One region of the Streptomyces sp. NPDC048370 genome, then DNA from elsewhere that is predicted to be linked to it. Evidence: riboswitches for the same ligand, from Rfam matches in the RefSeq annotation. Region 1 holds a riboswitch; the other holds the start of a gene.
The links. A riboswitch is a leader RNA that binds a small molecule or an ion and turns the genes downstream of it on or off. The one in region 1 is predicted to bind glycine.
Positions count from the first base shown of each region.

Region 2: another riboswitch for glycine. It lies ahead of gcvP (aminomethyl-transferring glycine dehydrogenase); the one in region 1 lies ahead of gcvT (glycine cleavage system aminomethyltransferase GcvT).

Region 1 is NZ_JBICYI010000009.1:237,517-247,364, forward strand. It holds gene ACGFYP_RS21225 (DUF4332 domain-containing protein) at 1-1,513, shown strand, start outside; gene ACGFYP_RS21230 (L-serine ammonia-lyase) at 1,537-2,907, opposite strand; gene glyA (serine hydroxymethyltransferase) at 3,060-4,319, opposite strand; gene gcvH (glycine cleavage system protein GcvH) at 4,344-4,721, opposite strand; gene gcvT (glycine cleavage system aminomethyltransferase GcvT) at 4,819-5,946, opposite strand; glycine riboswitch at 6,116-6,218, opposite strand; gene ACGFYP_RS21250 (AAA family ATPase) at 6,359-7,027, shown strand; gene ACGFYP_RS21255 (enhanced serine sensitivity protein SseB) at 7,120-7,860, shown strand; gene ACGFYP_RS21260 (enhanced serine sensitivity protein SseB C-terminal domain-containing protein) at 7,901-8,689, shown strand; gene ACGFYP_RS21265 (ABC transporter permease) at 9,000-9,848, shown strand, end outside.
Region 2 is NZ_JBICYI010000015.1:189,751-199,598, forward strand. It holds gene gcvP (aminomethyl-transferring glycine dehydrogenase) at 1-2,226, opposite strand, end outside; glycine riboswitch at 2,404-2,502, opposite strand; gene ACGFYP_RS28520 (PRC-barrel domain-containing protein) at 2,617-2,985, shown strand; gene ACGFYP_RS28525 (DNA polymerase IV) at 3,583-4,986, opposite strand; gene ACGFYP_RS28530 (MerR family transcriptional regulator) at 5,129-5,788, opposite strand; gene ACGFYP_RS28535 (bifunctional nuclease family protein) at 6,063-6,536, opposite strand; gene ACGFYP_RS28540 (MerR family transcriptional regulator) at 6,590-7,333, opposite strand; gene ACGFYP_RS28545 (FHA domain-containing protein) at 7,363-8,283, opposite strand; gene ACGFYP_RS28550 (DUF881 domain-containing protein) at 8,366-9,184, opposite strand; gene ACGFYP_RS28555 (small basic family protein) at 9,190-9,522, opposite strand; gene ACGFYP_RS28560 (DUF881 domain-containing protein) at 9,519-9,848, opposite strand, start outside.

The DNA.
Region 1 (9,848 bases):
CACCACGCCCCTGAGCAAGATCACCAGTGAGGAGCTGAGCGCGCTGCCCGCCGGGAAGGTCGTGGGTGCGCTGTCCCGTCTCTTCTTCGTGCTCAGACCGGACCTCACCTGGAGGGCACGGGTCACGCTCGTGGACGACGACCGCGTCTCCATCAGCCTGTCCCGCAACGGCCGCCATGCCCAGAGCGTGGTCTTCAGCAGACCTGATCTCGGCCTGGCGGCGATCCCCGCCGGGGCGGAGGAGGCCGAAAGCACCGCCGGACGGGATCGTGCCTCTGCCCAGATGCTCACCGGCGCCGCCGCCTTCATCCTGCTGCACCTCAGCAAGGCGCATCTGGAGCTCCAGGACGATCTGTGTGGGGCACGGCACTGGAAGAGCGTCGCGCTGCAGGTCATCGCCCGGAGCAAGTCACTCATCGACGAGGTCGATGATCAGGCTGCGGAACGCGTGGGGCTGCTGAGCCGAGCGATGGATCAGGACCCCGATTTCCTGCTGGCGCGCTTCGAGTACATGTGGGCGGCTTACAAGCGCATTCCCCCGGAGGAGACGGACCACGCCGCGTTCGCGGCGGCTCTCGATCAGCAGTACGTCAGTTCAGGCCTGGCGGAGAAGGGAGACGCGGCCGAGGGCTGGGCCCCGCTGCGGATCCGGGTCATGTACAGCAGTGCCACGCAATGGCTCAACGGCTACGTGGCCGAGGACAAGAAGAAGGGGATCGCGCTGCAGGAAGCAGCGCGGTCCGTCGTGGAGCTGAACCGTCTGTGCACGTTCCCTTGGAAGAGAGAGCAGCTGACCGAGCAGGCCAAACAGATGCTTCCCTTCGCCGAGAACCTGAAGTACTGCGTCGAGGCGCTGTGCGGACGCGCCCCCCAGGCGGACGCGGGATGGCTGCACCCTCATGAGGAGGCGCCTCCCTCACCACGGCTGACCTACGACCACGCCTGCCTGGACTGTTTTCTGGCGGACCTCCCGGGGCAGGACCGCGAGCTACGGCTGGGCGAGGCGGTCGAGGACCTGCGGTTCGCGGTCGCCACCGACGACGACAAGAGCAGCGCGGCCACCGATCCCTGTTTCAGCGCCCTTCGGGCCGACGACCGGTTCAGGCGCCTGGTGGGTACCCCGCCCGGGCACTTCCTGGACCTGTCGGTGCTCGCCTCGCACAAGGAGCCGCTGACGAAGGCCGGCATCACCTCCGCCTTCGATCTCGTTCGCAGGACACGGAGCACCGCGCAACGGGACCACCTGGCGGCCTACCTGAAGGTCTCCCGCGTGGTTGTCGACCAGCTCCGCGACATGGCGATGCTCGCCCAGGTCCATCGGGACCTGAGCGAGCCGGGCATGCTCCACCTGCTCATCGCAGTGGGTGTCGCTTCCCCCGCGGCTCTTCGCGAAGAAGCCCGCCGGAATCCGAAGCAGCTCGTCAAACGGATCCGCAGCCAGGCCTCCGAGGAGCGACTGAAACCACGCGGAGTGCGGCCGCCATGGCTCTGGCTGATCGCCGCACGAAGGTAACGCGCTGGTCAGGGCCTACAGCCTCAGCACTCGATGATGTTCACCGCGAGCCCGCCCCGCGCCGTCTCCTTGTACTTGACCGACATGTCCGCGCCGGTCTCCTTCATCGTCTTGATGACCTTGTCCAGCGAGACCAGGTGGCTGCCGTCGCCGCGCAGGGCCATCTTCGCCGCCGTGACCGCCTTGACCGCCGCCATGCCGTTGCGCTCGATGCACGGGATCTGGACCAGGCCGCCGACCGGGTCGCAGGTCAGGCCCAGGTTGTGTTCCATGCCGATCTCGGCCGCGTTCTCGACCTGCTCCGGGCTGCCGCCCATGACCTCGGCGAGGGCGCCGGCCGCCATCGAGCAGGCCGAGCCGACCTCGCCCTGGCAGCCGACCTCGGCGCCGGAGATCGAGGCGTTCTCCTTGAAGAGCATGCCCACCGCGCCCGCCGCGAGCATGAAGCGGACCACGCCCTCGTCGTCGGCGCCCGGAACGAAGTTCATGTAGTAGTGCAGGACCGCGGGGATGATGCCCGCCGCGCCGTTCGTCGGGGCGGTGACCACGCGGCCGCCCGCCGCGTTCTCCTCGTTCACGGCCATCGCGTAGAGCGTGATCCACTCCATCGCGAGCGCCGCCGGGTCGCCCTCGGAGCGCAGCTTGCGGGCCGTGTTCGCGGCGCGGCGGCGGACCTTCAGACCGCCGGGCAGGATGCCCTCGCGGGACATGCCGCGCGAGACGCAGGCCTGCATGACCCGCCAGATCTCCAGGAGACCCGTGCGGATCTCGTCCTCGGTGCGCCAGGCCTTCTCGTTCTCCATCATCATCGCGGAGATCGACAGGCCGGTCTCCTTCGCGAGGCGGAGCAGCTCGTCGCCGGTGCGGAAGGGGTACTTCAGGACCGTGTCGTCCGGGATGATCGGGTCCGAGCCCTCGACGGCGTCCTCGTCCACGACGAAGCCGCCGCCGACCGAGTAGTACGTCTTCTCCAGGACCAGCGCGCCCTCGGCGTCGTACGCGAAGATCGTCATGCCGTTGGCGTGGTACGGCAGCGCCTTGCGGCGGTGCAGGATCAGGTCCTCGTCGAAGTCGAAGGGGATCTCGTGCGCGCCGAGCAGGTTGATCCGGCCGCTCGACCTGATCCGCTCGACCTTGTCGTCCGCCGTCTCGACGTCGACCGTGCGCGGGGAGTCGCCCTCAAGACCGAGCAGGACGGCCTTCGGGGTGCCGTGGCCGTGGCCGGTCGCGCCCAGCGAGCCGTACAGCTCGGCCCGTATCGACGCGGTGTGGGCGAGGAGCCCTTCGTTCTTCAGCCGGCGGGCGAACATCCGGGCCGCGCGCATCGGGCCCACCGTGTGGGAGCTGGACGGGCCGATGCCGATCGAGAACAGGTCGAAGACCGAGATGGCCACGGGGAACTCCTTGTGGGGGGCTGACGCCGTTGTCTGCCGGGGTGGTGCAGAACTGAGCGGGAAAAAGGGGCTGGGGCACCGCGCTCACTGTCCAGTGTGCGCGGTGCCCCGGAACTTCGTACGTACGAAACCTGGAACTAAAGCGTACGAAATTACTTCAGGCCGGGGTACAGCGGGTGCTTCTCGGCGAGAGCGGTCACGCGGGCCTTGAGGGACTCCGCGTCGAAGCCGGGCTTCAGGGTCTCCGCGATGATGTCGGCGACCTCGGTGAAGTCCTCGGTGCCGAAGCCGCGGGTGGCGAGCGCCGGCGTACCGATGCGCAGACCCGAGGTGACCATCGGCGGACGCGGGTCGTTCGGGATCGCGTTCCGGTTGACCGTGATGCCGACCTCGTGGAGGCGGTCCTCGGCCTGCTGACCGTCCAGCTCGGAGTTGCGCAGGTCGACCAGGACCAGGTGCACGTCCGTGCCGCCGGACAGGACCGAGACGCCGTGCGCGGTGACGTCGTCCTGGACCAGACGCTCGGCGAGGATCCGGGCGCCGTCCAGCGTGCGCTGCTGGCGCTCCTTGAACTCCTCCGAGGCCGCGATCTTGAACGAGACGGCCTTGGCCGCGATCACGTGCTCCAGCGGGCCGCCCTGGAAACCGGGGAAGACCGAGGAGTTCAGCTTCTTCGCGAACTCCTTCTTCGCGAGGATGATGCCGCCGCGCGGGCCGCCGAGCGTCTTGTGCGTGGTCGAGGTGACCACGTCCGCGTACTCGACCGGGTTCGGGTGCAGACCGGCCGCGACCAGACCCGCGAAGTGGGCCATGTCGACCCACAGGTACGCCTCGACCTCGTCGGCGATCCGGCGGAACTCGGCGAAGTCCAGCTGACGCGGGTAGGCGGACCAGCCCGCGATGATCACCTTGGGGCGGTGCTCCTTGGCGAGGCGCTCGACCTCGGCCATGTCGACCAGACCGGCCTCGTCCACGTGGTACGCGACCACGTTGAACTGCTTGCCCGAGAAGTTCAGGCGCATGCCGTGGGTCAGGTGACCGCCGTGGGCCAGGTCCAGGCCCAGGATCGTGTCGCCGGGCTGGGCGATCGCGAAGAGCGCGGCCTGGTTCGCGGAGGCGCCGGAGTGCGGCTGGACGTTGGCGTACTCGGCGCCGAACAGGTCCTTGATCCGGTCGATGGCGATCTGCTCGGCCACGTCGACGTGCTCGCAGCCGCCGTAGTAGCGGCGGCCCGGGTAGCCCTCGGCGTACTTGTTGGTGAGGACCGAGCCCTGGGCCTCCATGACCGAGACCGGAGCGAAGTTCTCCGAGGCGATCATCTCGAGGGTGGACTGCTGGCGGTGGAGCTCGGCGTCGACGGCGGCGGCGACGTCGGGGTCCAGCTCGTGGAGAGGGGTGTTCAGAAGCGACATGAATCGATCCCTACGGGGTCTCGGTTAGCCGGCGGTGAAGGCGGTGTACTCGTCGGCGGAGAGCAGGTCGCCCGGCTCGTCCGTGATGCGCACCTTGAACAGCCAGCCACCCTCGAACGGGGCGGAGTTCACCAGGGAGGGGTCGTCCACGACGTCCTGGTTGGCCTCGACGATCTCGCCGGTCACGGGCGCGTACAGGTCGCTGACGGACTTGGTGGACTCCAGCTCGCCACAGGACTCGCCCGCGGTCACCGTGTCACCGACCTCCGGGAGCTGCACGAAGACGACGTCGCCGAGGGCGTTCGCCGCGTGCTCCGTGATGCCGACCGTCGCGACGCCGTCGACGACGGCCGACAGCCACTCGTGCTCCTTGCTGTAGCGAAGCTGCTGGGGGTTGCTCATGTCGTGATTCTCCTGGATCGGGGGAGTGCTGGTGTACGCGGGTCTTACGGGATGAGACGCGGGGTGAGACGTTCCGGCGTGTGAGGCGTGTGAAACGTCACTTCTGGCGCTTGTAGAAGGGCAGCGCCACGACCTCGTACGGCTCGTGGGTGCCGCGGATGTCCACACCTACACCCTGCGTGCCGGGCTCGGCGTGCGCCGCGTCCACGTAGGCCATCGCGATCGGCTTTCCGAGCGTCGGCGACGGGGCGCCGGAGGTGACCTCGCCGATGACCTGGCCGTCCGCGACGACCGCCATGCCGGCGCGCGGGACGCGGCGGCCCTCGGCGATCAGGCCGACGAGCTTGCGCGGCGGGGCGGTCTCGGCGCGCTCCGCGGCCTTCTCGAGCGCCTCGCGGCCGACGAAGCGGCCCTCGTTCGTCGTCTTCTCGAACTTCACGACCCGGCCGAGGCCCGCGTCGAACGGGGTGAGCGAGGTCGTCAGCTCGTGCCCGTACAGCGGCATGCCCGCCTCCAGGCGGAGCGTGTCACGGCAGGAGAGGCCGCAGGGGATGAGCCCGACCGGGGCGCCCGCCTCGGTCAGCGCCTTCCAGACGCCCTCGGCGTGCTCCGGCTTCAGGAACAGCTCGAAGCCGTCCTCGCCGGTGTAGCCGGTACGGGCGATCAGCGCGGGGACCCCGGCGACCGTGCCCGGGAGACCGGCGTAGTACTTCAGCCCGTCCAGGTCGGCGTCGGTGATCGACTTCAGGATGCCGGGGGACTCCGGGCCCTGGACGGCGAGCAGGGCGTACGCGTCACGGTCGTCGCGGACCTCGGCGTCGAAACCGGCCGCGCGCTCGACGAGCGCGTCGAGGACGATCTGCGCGTTGGAGGCGTTGGCGACGACCATGTACTCCGTCTCGCCGAGCCGGTAGACGATCAGGTCGTCGAGGATGCCGCCGTCCTTCTGGCAGATCATCGTGTAGCGCGCGCGGCCCACGCCCACCGTGGAGATGTTGCCGACCAGCGCGTGGTCGAGCAGTTCGACGGCCTGCGGACCGGTGACGGTGATCTCACCCATGTGGGAGAGGTCGAAGAGGCCCGCCTTGGTGCGGACGGCGACGTGCTCGTCGCGCTCACTGCCGTAGCGCAGCGGCATGTCCCAGCCGGCGAAGTCGGTCATGGTCGCGCCCAGCGAACGATGCAGGGCATCGAGGGCGGTCAGACGGGGGGCAGACGTGCTCATGGGTGGCTCCCGGATCCCAAGGGCGGAAAACATGACGGGCGAGGACGTCCTCCCCATCTGTCATGGAACCTGAGAGGTTCACCGAGAGCATCTCGTCACCGAGAGATCGGCTTGCACCTTGGGTGGAGCCGCACCGGGCACGCCGGGGCGGTTCACTTTTCAGATCTGCCTCATCCACGCGGTACGGGGCCTGAGAGATTCAAGGGAGGGTCTTGCTCCTTCGGCGCCCGGGGCCCACCGTGGTGGTTCCGGGACTCTCCCGCGCGGATTCGAGCGGCCGGTATGAGGTTGTGTGCGCTTGGCGCGCACATCATTGCACGCGGTGTCCGATCGGCAAATCGCTTGTGACTGATTACCCCTTCTTTACACTTTGTGGGAAAGGGGTCCCGGGGACCCGACAGGGGGAGAGACGATGACGATCCAGCGCACCGGCGCCTACGCCACGGGTACGGGGATACCGGCTCCGCGCTCCCGCGCCCGCAGCCGCAGGCGCCGCGCCGTACCCCTGCTGCGCGATCTGCGCGAGCGCGGCGGCCGCGGCCCCCGGACGCTCTCCTTCGCCACCGGGGACCTCGTGGTGGTCTCCGGGCTGCCCGGGAGCGGCAAGTCGACGCTGATGCGGCGCGCCGCCGAGGGCCTCGGCATCGACTCCCAGGACGCCCGCGAGCGCTGGGAGGCCCGGCTGCCCGCCTTCCTGCCGTACGCGGTCTACCGCCCGCTGGCCCGGATCGCCCACTACGCCGGGCTGCGGCGCGCGCTCCGCGCCGGGCGGAGCGTCGTCGTCCACGACTGCGGCACCCAGTCCTGGGTGCGGAACTGGCTGGCCCGCGAGGCCCGCCGCCGGGGCAGCGCCCTCCATCTGATCCTGCTCGACGTGACGCCCGACACCGCCCGCGCCGGCCAGCGCGAGCGCGGCCGGGGCGTCTCGGGGTACGCCTTCGCCCGGCACCGCCGGGCCGTCGGGCGGCTGCTCGGCTCGGTCGAGTCCGGCCGCCTGCCCCGCGGCTGCGCCTCGGCGACCCTGCTCGACAGGGACGCCGCCGGAGCCCTGCGGACGATCGCCTTCCGCTCCGCCCACTGAGCCCTTTTGGCCACGGGGGTGCCAGGGCGGCGTTAGGGTTCTGCCCCGAGGGCGTCGTGACCTGGGCGCGTGAGTAAGGGGAATCGGGAACCGTGGACGTTACGTGGCCGGGCAACGAGCTCGAAGAGGTCCTCGCGGCCTCGCTCGGCAACCCCTCCGCAGGAGGCCGTCTCGTCGAGGTCCTCGGCCGGAGCCCCGTCTGGGTGCCGCTGCCCAACGGCGGCAGCCCCGAGAGCAGGGACCTCGACCTGCCCACGATGGAGATCGACGGACTGCCGTACGTCCCCGTCTTCAGCTCCGAGCAGCAGTTCCTGGCCTGCGTCGGCAGCCACATGTCCTTCACGGTCGCCCCCGCCCGTGACTTCGCCCGCGGCCTGCCCCCGCAGCTCGGCATCGCCGTGAACCCGGGCGGCACCGTCGGCGCCCCGCTGCCCCCGCCCGCCGTCGCCGAGCTCTGCCGCGTCGGCCGCACCCCGCTGGACGGCCCCGCGAGCGGTGGCCGGGTCCGGCTCTTCGAGCCCGACTGGCAGGACGACCCCGTCGACTTCCTCACCGCGGCCGCCGCCGAGTTCGACGCCACCGGCGTCGTCCTCTCCGCCCGCCGCGCCCTCGCCAGCGTCGAGGGCACCGAACCGGCCCTCTTCGTCGGCGTCGAGCTCGTCACCTGGGACGGCGTCGACCGGAACGCCCCGCTCGACGCCCTCGGCCGCGCGCTCGGCCGGGTCGAGGTGGCCTGGCCGGTCAACCTCATCCTGCTCGACGTCGCGCAGGATCCGGTCGGCGACTGGATGCAGGAGCGGGTGCGCCCCTTCTATCAGCGGGCGTCCCGGTAATTAAGCTGGTGCGGTGGACGGAAGAGGGGCGGAAAACAGGGTGAGCGCGTCAGGCACCGCTGCGGCCGGGCAGGTCGAGCACACGCTGCGCCAAGTGGCACCCGGGCGCTACGACGCGTACGAGCAGCTGCTGCACGCCCTCGCCGACGGCAGCGTCTGGACGCTGCTCTGGCAGGGCACGCCCGGCTCGCCCGACGCCCAGTACGGCCACATGGACGTCGACGGCTTCGGGTACGCCCCGTGCGTCACCTCCGCCCAGGAGCTCGCCGCCTCCGGCTGGAACCGCGCCCACGAGGTGGTCACGGGCCGCGAGATCGCCCGCGCGCTCTACCCCGACCGGGTGGGCATCTGGCTCAACCCGCACGACCCGAACGGCGGCGTCGGCATCCCCTGGGCCGACCTCCGCCGGATCGCCACCGGTCTCGACCGGATGCCGGCCGGACCGCTGCGGCTCTCCGAACCCGCCGTGGAGATCCCCCAGTTCTACGCCCTGCTCACCCAGAACGCCCACCGCACCCCGTCCGTACGGGCGCTGCGCCGGGCCTGGGTGCAGCCCGCGCTCGGCTCCCCGTACCTCGCCATCGGCCTCGACCTGTACGACAGCTCCGCCGCCTCGGTCGAGTCGGTGCGGGCGATGATGCGCCAGACGGTCTCCGCCGTCCCCGACGGCCTGCCCGTCTCGACGGTCGCGATGTCGGACACGTACGACCCCGTCGCGATGTGGCTGCGCGCCAACGCGCGGCCGTTCTACGACCGTGACGCGCACGCGGCGCCCGCTCCGCCCGCCCCCGGCTACGGCTACCCTCCGGCCGTGCCCCGCACGTACTGATACGTCCGCTCCGTCACCCCAATTCGCCCCTGTCACGGGGGGGTTGGGTCAGATGTCCGTTCTGGCCGAATAGTGGGCGAGATGGTCCGCTGGCACGATCGCAGCGTCCGGATAACGGAAGACAACGAACCGCATCACGGTTGAGCAAACATTCACCGTGAGGTCTGGCGGGTGATCGTGGCCACATTGAAGACTCCCCGGAACACCGGGCGTTCGGCCTCCTGGCCGGTGCCCCGCAGTTGTTCCACCAAGCCGCTACCCGCGGCGGGCAAGGGCCGGCTACCGGCGGCCGAGAGGGGTCCTCACCACGATGACGGCACCACTGCACGAGACGAGTGCGGCCGAGTCGACCGCCACCGTCAATGCCGTGCCCCCAGCGCCGCCCGGCAAGACGATCGAGGGGCGTTCCCCCTGGCAGATCGCCTGGACCAGGCTCAAGCGGGACAAGCTCGCGCTGGCCGGCGGCGCGATCGTGATCTTCCTGGTCATCGTCGCCGTCCTCGCGCCCGTCATCGTGGGGCTGCTCGGCCACCCGCCGGACGAGTTCCACGAGGACCAGATCGACCCGCTCTTCGGCACCCCGATCGGCCCCTACGGCGGCATCAGCTCCGACTTCCTCCTCGGAGTCGAGCCGGTCAACGGCCGCGACGTCTTCAGCCGCATCATCTACGGGGCCCGGATCTCGCTGCTCGTCGCCTTCCTCGCGGCGATGTTCGCGGTCGTCCTCGGCACCATCCTCGGCATCGTCGCCGGCTACTTCGGCGGCTGGGTCGACGCGGCGCTCAGCCGGATCATGGACGTCATGCTCGCGTTCCCGCAGCTGCTCTTCACCATCGCCCTGGTCTCCGTGCTCCCCAACGAGCTGCTCGGCTTCTCCGGTTCGGGGGTCCGCATCGGCGCGCTGGTCGTGGTGATCGGCTTCTTCGGCTGGCCGTACGTCGGCCGGATCGTCCGCGGCCAGACCCTCTCGCTGCGCAATCGCGAGTACGTGGAGGCCGCCCGCAGCCTGGGCGCCGGCCGCCTCTACATCCTGCGCCGGGAGCTGCTGCCCAACCTGATCGCCCCGATCATGGTCTACGCGACCCTCATGATCCCCACCAACATCCTCACCGAAGCGGCCCTCAGCTTCCTCGGCGCGGGTGTGAAGCCGCCCACCGCT
Region 2 (9,848 bases), on a different contig from region 1:
CTGGAGCGGGTGGTTCGGCAGGTACGGGGCGAGGTGCGCGCGCACACCGACAGGCCCGACACCAGGACCGCCACCACCGTGCGGAATGCAGAAGGTCTTGTGCAGATTCAGATGCGAGACATCGCCACCGAACTTGCCCGGCTTGGCGAGCCCGACCAGCGCGTTGAGGTTGGCGCCGTCGACGTACACCTGGCCGCCGGCGTCGTGGACCTCGCCGCAGATGTCGGCGACGTGCTCCTCGAACACACCGTGCGTGGACGGGTAGGTGATCATCAGCACGGACAGCTCGTCGCGGTACTGCTCGATCTTGGCGCGCAGGTCCGCGATGTCGACCTCGCCGTCGTCGGCGGTCTTGACGACGACGACCTTCATGCCGGCCATCACGGCGGAGGCGGCGTTGGTGCCGTGCGCCGAGGACGGGATCAGACAGACGGTGCGCTGCTCGTCACCGTTGGCACGGTGGTAGGCGCGGACCGCCAGCAGACCGGCCAGCTCGCCCTGCGAACCGGCGTTGGGCTGGATCGACACCTTGTCGTAGCCGGTGACCTCGGCGAGGCGCTCCTCCAGCTCGGTGATGAGCGTGAGGTAGCCCTGCGCCTGCTCGACCGGGGCGAAGGGGTGGATCTGACCGAACTCGGGCCAGGTCACCGGCTCCATCTCGGTGGTCGCGTTCAGCTTCATGGTGCAGGAGCCGAGCGGGATCATGCCGCGGTCGAGCGCGTAGTCGCGGTCGGCGAGCTTGCGCAGGTAGCGCAGCATCGACGTCTCGGAACGGTGCGCGTGGAAGACCGGGTGCGTGAGGTACGCGTCGGAGCGCAGCAGCCCGGCGGGCAGCGCCTCCTCGGTGGCCACGTCCAAGGCCTCGATGTCGGCGTCGGTGACACCGAAGGCGGCCCAGACGGCGGCGATCTGCGCGCGCCCGGTGGTCTCGTCGCAGGAGGCCGACACGTGGTCGGCGTCGACGAGGTACAGGTTGACGCCGGCCTCGCGGGCGGCGGCGACGGCCTCGGCGGCCTTGCCGGGCACGCGGACGGTGACGGTGTCGAAGAAGGAGCCGTGGACGACCTCGACGCCACCGGCGGTGAGACCGGCGGCAAGGAGCGAGGCGTACCGGTGGACACGCTGGGCGATCTGCTTCAGCCCGTCCGGCCCGTGGTAGACGGCGTACATGCCGGCCATGACGGCGAGCAGCACCTGCGCGGTGCAGATGTTGCTGGTGGCCTTCTCGCGGCGGATGTGCTGCTCGCGGGTCTGCAGGGCCAGGCGGTACGCCCGGTTGCCGTCGGCGTCGACGGAGACACCGACGAGGCGGCCGGGCAGCGAGCGGGCGTGCTTGTCCTGGACGGCCATGTAGCCGGCGTGCGGTCCGCCGAAGCCCATGGGCACACCGAACCGCTGCGTGGTCCCCACAGCGATGTCGGCCCCGAGGGAGCCGGGCGAGGTGAGCAGGGTGAGCGCAAGCAGATCCGCAGCGACCGTGACGATCGCGCCCAGCTCGTGGGCAGCGTCGATCAGCGGCTTGATGTCCCGCACGGCACCGGAGGCGCCGGGGTACTGGATCAGCACACCGAAGACACCGCGCTCGGCGACCTCGGCCGGAATGCCGGCCGAGAGGTCGGCGACGACGACCTCGACACCGGTCGGCTCGGCTCGGGTCTCGATGACGGCGACGGTCTGCGGCAGGACGTCGGCGTCGACGAGGAAGACACCGTTCTTGACCTTGCCGACACGGCGGGCGAGCGCCATGGCCTCGGCGGCCGCGGTGCCCTCGTCGAGGAGGGAGGCGCCGGAGGTCGGCAGACCGGTGAGGTCGGCGACCATGGTCTGGAAGTTGAGCAGCGCCTCGAGGCGCCCCTGCGAGATCTCGGGCTGGTACGGCGTGTAGGCGGTGTACCAGGCCGGGTTCTCCATGACGTTCCGCAGGATCACAGGCGGAGTGAAGGTCCCGTAGTACCCCAGGCCGATCATCGGCGCGAGAACCTGATTGCGGTCGGCGAGCTCACGCAGCTCGGCGAGGACCTCGGCCTCGGTACGGGCCGCGGGCAGACCGAGGGCCTCGGCGTTCTTGATCACGTCCGGCACGGCGGCGGCCGTGAGCTCGTCGAGGGAGCCGTAGCCGACCTGCGCGAGCATCTTGGCCCGGGCTTCGGCGTCGGGCCCGATGTGCCGCTGCTCGAACGGGATGCCCTGTTCGAGTTCGGAGAGCGAAATGCGGTGGGCGGTCATGTACGGAGGCCTCCTGGTCGTCACGACCTGCGAGGGGCACCACGGCGCGGGTGCCCGGACGGCCTCCCCCTCTGTCATCTCAACCTGAGAGTTTCACCGGCACGCCAAAGGCACGCCGGTTTTCACCGTCGGTGAGAGCGGACGCCGTCGGACCTCCGCTCTGCTTTCCAGAGTGACCTCGTCCATGCGGTACGGGTGCCTGAGAGATTCCGGGGAGGATTTGCTCCTTCGGCGCCTCCGAAAGGTTTCTCCGGAGGACTCTCCCGCACGGGGTCGACAGCCACAGCCAGCCTACCAGCGCGGTTCCGACTCCCATCGCTCAAGTGGCCGACATCCCAGATGTGCACTTTCGTAGTCTTTGTAGAGCAGTTGCGACCTGTTGGAGGGACCGTGCAGACCGACATCGATCCGCGCAGCCTGATCGGCCGCAAGGCGTTCGACCGCAACGGACACAAGATCGGCACCGTGGACGAGGTGTACCTGGACGACGCGACGGGAGTCCCCGAGTGGGCGGCGGTCCGCACGGGCCTCTTCGGCCGGGACGCGTTCGTCCCCCTTGAGCCGAGCGAACTGGTCGAGGACGGCCTCCACATCCCGTACGAACGCGCCCTGATCAAGGACGCCCCGGACTTCGGCGTGGGCCGCCACCTCTCCCCGGAACAAGAACTCCAGCTCTACCGCCACTACAGCCTGTCCCTCCCCCCGTCCCCGCCGCCGGACCACGACTTCGGCCGCCTGGCAGGCCAGGACGACACCTGACCCACCCCACCCGCAGCCACACACCCCTGCCCTCCCACCCACGGCACCCGCCGACACCGACCCCAAGGCAGGCCGCCTAGCGCCGCCGGCCGCACCGGAGACCGCTCGAAGCCATCCGCCCACCGGAACGGCTTCCGCCGCCGGGCCAACACCGGCGCCCTCCCAGTCGCACCGGAGACCACCCACCCCAGCCGCACACCGCCCGAGCCGTCACCGACGCTTCCCCGGGCAGGGCCCGCACCTGTGCTCTCCCAGTCACACCATGTGACACACGGGAGACCACCGCCCCAGCCACACACCGCCCGGGACGCCCCCGACGCCCGCCCCCTGCCCCCTGGCACCGTCTGCCGCGGCGGCGCGACCGCACACGCCCCTCAGCACGCCGCAACGGCCGCCGCCGGCGCCCACCCGCAGGCCCCGGCCCTCTGCCCCACCCGCACCATCGGCCGCGCCGGAAACGAGCGCCCCCACCCCCGCACCGCCACAGCCGCCAACGGCGTGCATCCCCCACAGGCAGACCCGCACCTCTGCCCTCCCACCCGCACGGGTGGTGCGGGTGGGGACTCCAGCCCGGCCGGAGGCCGGGCGCACGACCGGCTAGGCGACCGCCGCCGTACCCTCCCCGCCCCCCACCAGCGGCAGCGCCTCCCCCGCCTCGAGCTCCGGATCGTCGACGAGAAACGTCCGCACCCGCCCCGGCGCCGACCCCGGCTGCTCGAAGCGCACGGTGACCCGCCCCACCCCGCTCCCCTGCACCCACCCGGCGCCGTACACGACGTGCCGTACGTCGTGCCCAGGCGCCCATCTCCGCTCAGCGACAGCAGCAGCAGCGGCCGCAGCCGCAGCCGCCGGCTCCTCCCCCTCCGCAACGCCGCCCTCACCCACAGGCACCTCATCCTCATCCTCCCCACCCGCCCCCCGCGACTCCTCCGCCGCCTGCGCGAACAGGTCCTCCTGCGTGTAGTCCGCCAGCCCACTCACCCCCACGCCCAGCAACCGCACCCCACCCGTCGTGTCCACCCCCTCCAGCAGCCGCCCCGCCGCCTCCCGCACCACCAGCGGATCGTCCGTGGGCCCCCGCAACGTCTCCGAGCGCGTCAGCGTCGAGAAGTCGAAGCGCCGCACCTTCAGCACGATCGTCCGCCCCGAGTGCCCCGAAGCCCGCAGCCGCCCCACGCACCGCTCGGCGAGCCGCTCCACCTCGATCCGGATCCGCACCCGGTCGTGCAGGTCCACGTCGAACGTGTCCTCGACCGACACCGACTTCGCGTCCCTCTCGGCCACCACGGGCCGATCGTCGTACCCCTGGGCCATCCGGTACAGGGAGGCACCGTGCGCCCGCCCCAGCAGCCGTACAAGCTCGTCCTCGCCCGCTTCCGCGAGGTCCGACACCGTCGTCATCCCGGCCCGCCGCAGATGCTCCCCGGTGGCCGGCCCGACCCCCGGCAGGATCCGCACGGACTTCGGCCCCAGCAGCTCCCGCTCGGTCCCCGGCTCTATGAGCACCAGGCCATCCGGCTTCGCCTCCTCGGAGGCGATCTTGGCGAGCATCTTGGACCCCGCGAGCCCCACCGACCCCGTCAGCCCCGTGGTGGCGAGAATGTCCCTGCGCAGCCGCTCACCGGCCTCCCGTGCGGTCCCGCTGTCGTCCGCCACACCCCCGGCCTCCAGGTCCACGAAGGCCTCGTCCAGGCTCAGCGGCTCCACGAGCGGCGAGAGGCGCCCGAGCAGCTCCATGACCTGCTCGCTGATCGCCCGGTAGAAGCCGAAGCGCGGCACAAGATAGGCGGCGTTGGGCGCGAGCCGCCGCGCCTGCCCCATCGGCATCGCGGAGTGCACGCCGAAACGCCGTGCCTCGTACGACGCCGTGGCCACGACCCCGCGCGGCCCGAGCCCCCCGACGACCACCGGTTTTCCGCGCAGACTGGGCTTCGCCGCCTGCTCGGCGGCGGCGAAGAAGGCATCCATGTCGAGATGCAGAATCGTCGGCGCGGCTCTCACATCTCCGATGCTGCCCTACGCCACTGACAATCGACCCGCACTCACGTACGGACGCGCCACAGAGGCCAACACAAGCCCCGCCGCACCCCGCCGGCCGGAACAGCCACAAGCCCCGCCCCACCACCGGCAGACGAATGAACGCTCAAACCGCCCGGTCGCGCCGCCGCCGAGCGAGCTCGTCGCCCGGGTTGTGCCCGATGAGCGTCTCGCCGGTGTCGATCCGCTCCCCGTGCAGCTGCGACAGCGCCGCCTCCACGTCCCGCCAGACCACGCCCACGGCGATGCCGAAGACGCCCTGGCCTCCCTGAAGCAGGTCCACGACCTCGTCCGGCGAGGAGCACTCGTACACCGTCGCGCCGTCGCTCATCAGCGTCATCCGCTCCAGATCGCGGAAGCCACGGGCCCGCAGGTGCTGGACGGCGGCCCGGATGTTCTGCAGCGCGACTCCGGTGTCCAGGAAGCGCTTGACGATCTTGAGAACGACGACGTCGCGGAAGCTGTAGAGCCGCTGCGTCCCCGACCCGTACGCGGGCCGCACACTCGGCTCGACGAGCCCCGTACGCGCCCAGTAGTCCAATTGGCGGTAGGTGATCCCCGCCGCCGCGCACGCGGTCGGCCCCCGGTACCCCACCGTGTCCGTACCGGTCGCGGCACCCGCCGCGGAACCCGGCGTACCTGCGACACCCATGCCCGCACTCGCGTCGGTCCCGAAGTCGCCCACACTGCCGTGAAGCGGATACGGACCGCTTTCCCCGGGCGCGCGCCCGAGGGAGCCCCCTGCCGTACCGTCGCCGCTGCTCATCACGCCGACCCTCCGTCCTTGACCTGCCCACACGAAGGTAGGCAGTCACTCGGGGTGCGTCAACGATCGCCACACTCGGCACGCCGAGTGATAATCACCCTGAGAGTGGTTTCCCGTGTCCCTCTCCGGGGAAAGGCTATCCGAATGCGCTGATGCCGCCCCGCGCAAGACGGCCGAAACCCAGCCCTGGCGCGCCCGCCGGCAACACCCTCACCAGGCCGGGCCGCAATTAACCAGGCACCTCACCAGCACCAGCACCAAGCCGGCCGGCAGCTCACTGACTACTGGACCCGAAGTCCTCCGGCGAGATCTGGTCGAGGAACTCGCGGAACTTCTCCACCTCGTCCTCCTGCTCGTCCGGAATCGCGATACCGGCGTCGTCCAGCACGCCGTCACTGCCGAAGATCGGCGTCCCGGTGCGCAGGGCCAGCGCTATCGCGTCGGACGGCCTGGCGCTCACCTCGACGCCGCTGGCGAAGACCAGCTCCGCGTAGAAGACACCTTCACGGAGATCGGTGATGCGGACCTCGGTGAGCTCCTGGCCCACCGCTTCAAGGACGTCCTTGAAAAGGTCGTGCGTCAGCGGCCTGGCAGGGGCCATGCCCTGCTGGGCGAAGGCGATCGCGGTCGCCTCCCCCGGTCCGATCCAGATGGGGAGGTACCGATCGCCTCCCACTTCACGCAGGAGCACGATCGGTTGGTTCGAGGGCATTTCGACCCGGACACCCACAACGTCGAGCTCGTTCACACAGCAACCCTAGGACGTGCCCGACCGGTTTGGGTAGTCGGGCCCCCACAAGATCACTGCAGCCGGAGCCCGAGCGCGGTCTGGACCAGTGCCGCGTGCAGCCGTACGGAGAGCCCGGCGAGCTCCTTCGCAGTGGCCTCCGCATGGGCCCTGGTCTGCGGGTTACGGTGCCGGCGCAGCGGCGCCACCATCTGCTCGACGAGCCCCGCCTCCCGATCGGCGGCCGCTTTGACCGCCCGGAGATGTCGCGGCTCCAGACCGAATCTCCCCAGATCCGCGACAAGTCTGGCGACGGTGACGGCCTCGGAGTCGTACCCGCCGTCGGGCCCCGGAGCGATGAGTCCGTACGACTCCCACTCCACGAGCTCCTCCTCCGTGACCTCGGCGGCCGCGAGCAGCTCGGCCCGCCCCACACGCGCGGCGGTCGGACGGTCACCGTCCGCGTCCCACGCGCCGTCCAGGAGATCCCGCTGGGGGCTGGGAGCGGGAAGCATGACCTGCTCACCCCGGGCGAGGGCGTCGAGATGCTCCCGGATGACCTTCAGCGGAAGATAGTGGTCACGCTGCATCCGCAGGATCTGAGCGAGCCGCTCCACGTCCTGCGGGCTGAACTTCCGATACCCGGAGGCCGTCCGCCGGGGCTCGACAAGCCCCTCGGCCTCCAGGAACCGGATCTTCGAGATGGTCACTTCGGGAAACTCGTCGCGCAGCTGGTTCAGCACCGTCCCGATGCTGACCAGCCGGTCGCCCGCGGTGGCGGTGCCGTGACCGGCACCGCCCGTCGGTGTTCTCAGCATGGACCTTCCCTGAAGAGTTCCCCGAGGCGTCACATACCTCGCTGGCTCGAGTAGAAGACCAGCCGGTACTTGCCGATCTGCACCTCGTCGCCGTTGGACAGAACGACCGAGTCGATCGGCTCACGGTTGACGTACGTGCCGTTGAGGCTGCCGACATCGGCGACGGTGAAGCTGCCGTCCTGCGCCCGGCGGAACTCAACGTGGCGCCGCGAGACGGTGACGTCGTCGAGGAAGATGTCGCTCTGCGGGTGACGGCCGGCCGTGGTCAGCTCGCCGTCCAGCAGGAAGCGGCTGCCCGAGTTCGGTCCCCGGCGCACCACGAGGAGCGCCGATCCGGCAGGCAGCGCCTCGACGGCCGCCAGCGCCTCGGGCGACAGGTTCGGCAGCTGCGTCTGACCCGTGACCTCGGCGTCGTACGCCTCGAGGCCGGAGATCGAGATCGTCGACGTCGTCTCGGACGGGCGCTCCACGTTCGCCCCGCCCCGCAGCGGCGTGCCGCAGTGGGAGCAGAAACGGCTGTCCGCGGCATTGCGGTGACCGCACCTCGTACACACCGGCATGGACGCGTCCTCCCGCCGCGGCTGACCCGCAGAGGTCTGGGTCGCGTACGGGTCGGGGGTGAACCCTCCACCCGTACTTGAGGTTGATGGTTCTCCGAAACCTATGCGCCCGGCACCGGCAGGGTCAACAGACGACGCGCCCTGGCCGCCGACCTCGTCACGGAAGAGCGGGCGCTCGCCACCCTGCTCATCCTCGCTCTGGGCGTGGCGCGGCGCGCGGTGCTTGGCGTTGCCGCCGTCCTCGCGTGCGCTCTTGCCGAACAACTTCGCAAAAAAACTCACGGGCGATTCCCCTTGACCGAAACAGACCCGCCCGTGGGGCAGGACGAACCCTGAATGAACACACCTGCCGACCCGGACATCCTCACAACGTCCGTATCCACCCGACAGTTTCCACCACGCACCACGCTTGTGGTGCGGCGACCCCCCGCAACGCCATCCCCATGTCGCGCGGCTGCCATGGCCCCCCGCCTCACTGGGAGGACGACTGAGCGTAGTCAGGCCGCTTCGCGGGTCGCAAGGCATCCACGACGATCTTCTGGGACCGGGCCACGGTCGCGGTGGCCTGCTCCTTCTCCAGCGTCTGCACGACTCCACCGGGGATGTTGAGCGCGGGCTCGAGATCCTCGGGCTTGCCGATGACCTTGAAGACGTACGGAGCGGTCACCTTCGTTCCATCGATCTCTATGTCGTCGCCGGTTCCCGAGAAGTAGGTGTCCGTGACAACCCGTACATCGTTGATCTGGATCGCCTCGGCGCCGGCGGCGCGCAGCTCCTGGATCGCGTCCAGCAGCATGTCGGACTCGACGGCCGCCGCGGCCCCACGGATGGTGAGCGTGATCCCCGGGCCCTCCGCAGCGACAGTTCCGGCCAGGATGCCGAGCTGGCGCTCCTTCTCCTGGGTCTGCTTGCGCGCCTCCTCGGCCTGGTCCGAGCTGGACTCGAGCTCCGAGCGCTGCGTCTCCAGGCGCGCCTTCTCGTCCTCCAGGCGCTGCGTGCGGTCGTCGAGCTCGTCGAGGATGCGGACCAGGTCCTCCTGGCGTGCCCCACGCAGCGCGCTGTTGTCGCTGGTGGAGCGGACCTGGATGGCGAGACCCAGACCGAGGACGAACAGCAGCAGGGCGACGATGAGTTGGGCCCGGCTCACGCGCGGCGGCCACAGGCCGGCGGCAAGCCGCTGCCGCCCGGTCAGCTCCTTCTCAGGAGCGGCGGCGGCCGAGGAGGCCTCGGGCGTGGGCCGGTCGTCGTCAGGGTTCTCCGGGGTACCGGCCGGCGTCACATCGTTGCTCATCGGTGTCACGCCCGGAAGACGTGCCGCCGGATGGCGGCGGCGTTGGAGAAGATACGGATGCCGAGCACGACGACCACACCCGTCGACAGCTGCGCGCCGACGCCCAGCTTGTCACCGAGGAAGACGATCAGCGCGGCCACCACGACGTTCGACAGGAAGGAGACCACGAAGACCTTGTCGACGAAGATCCCGTCGAGCATGGCCCGCAGACCGCCGAAGACCGCGTCCAGGGCGGCGACCACGGCGATCGGAAGATAGGGCTCGACCACCGCCGGAACCTCGGGACGGACCAACAGTCCGACCACGACTCCCACGATCAGGCCCAGTACGGCGATCAAGATGTGCCCTTCCCTGTGTCGGCCGTGGCCTGCCCGGTGGCCTTGGCCGCCCCGGCTCCCCTCGGCTCTGCTGTACGTACGATCAGGCTCGGCGCGGCCGGCAGACGCACATCGGTCTCGGCCGAGATGCTGGTGCGGATCCCGAAGTTCTCCTGCAGCGCGTGCAGATACTGCCCGTCGGCGCTGTCCTGGAACGCGGTGCTCAACCGCTGCCCGTCCCCCACCGCGAGCACCGTGTACGGCGGCACCAGCGGCTTGTTGTCGACCAGTATGGCGTCGCCCGCCGCCCGGATCGCGGACAGCGACGTCAGCCGCTGGCCGTTGAT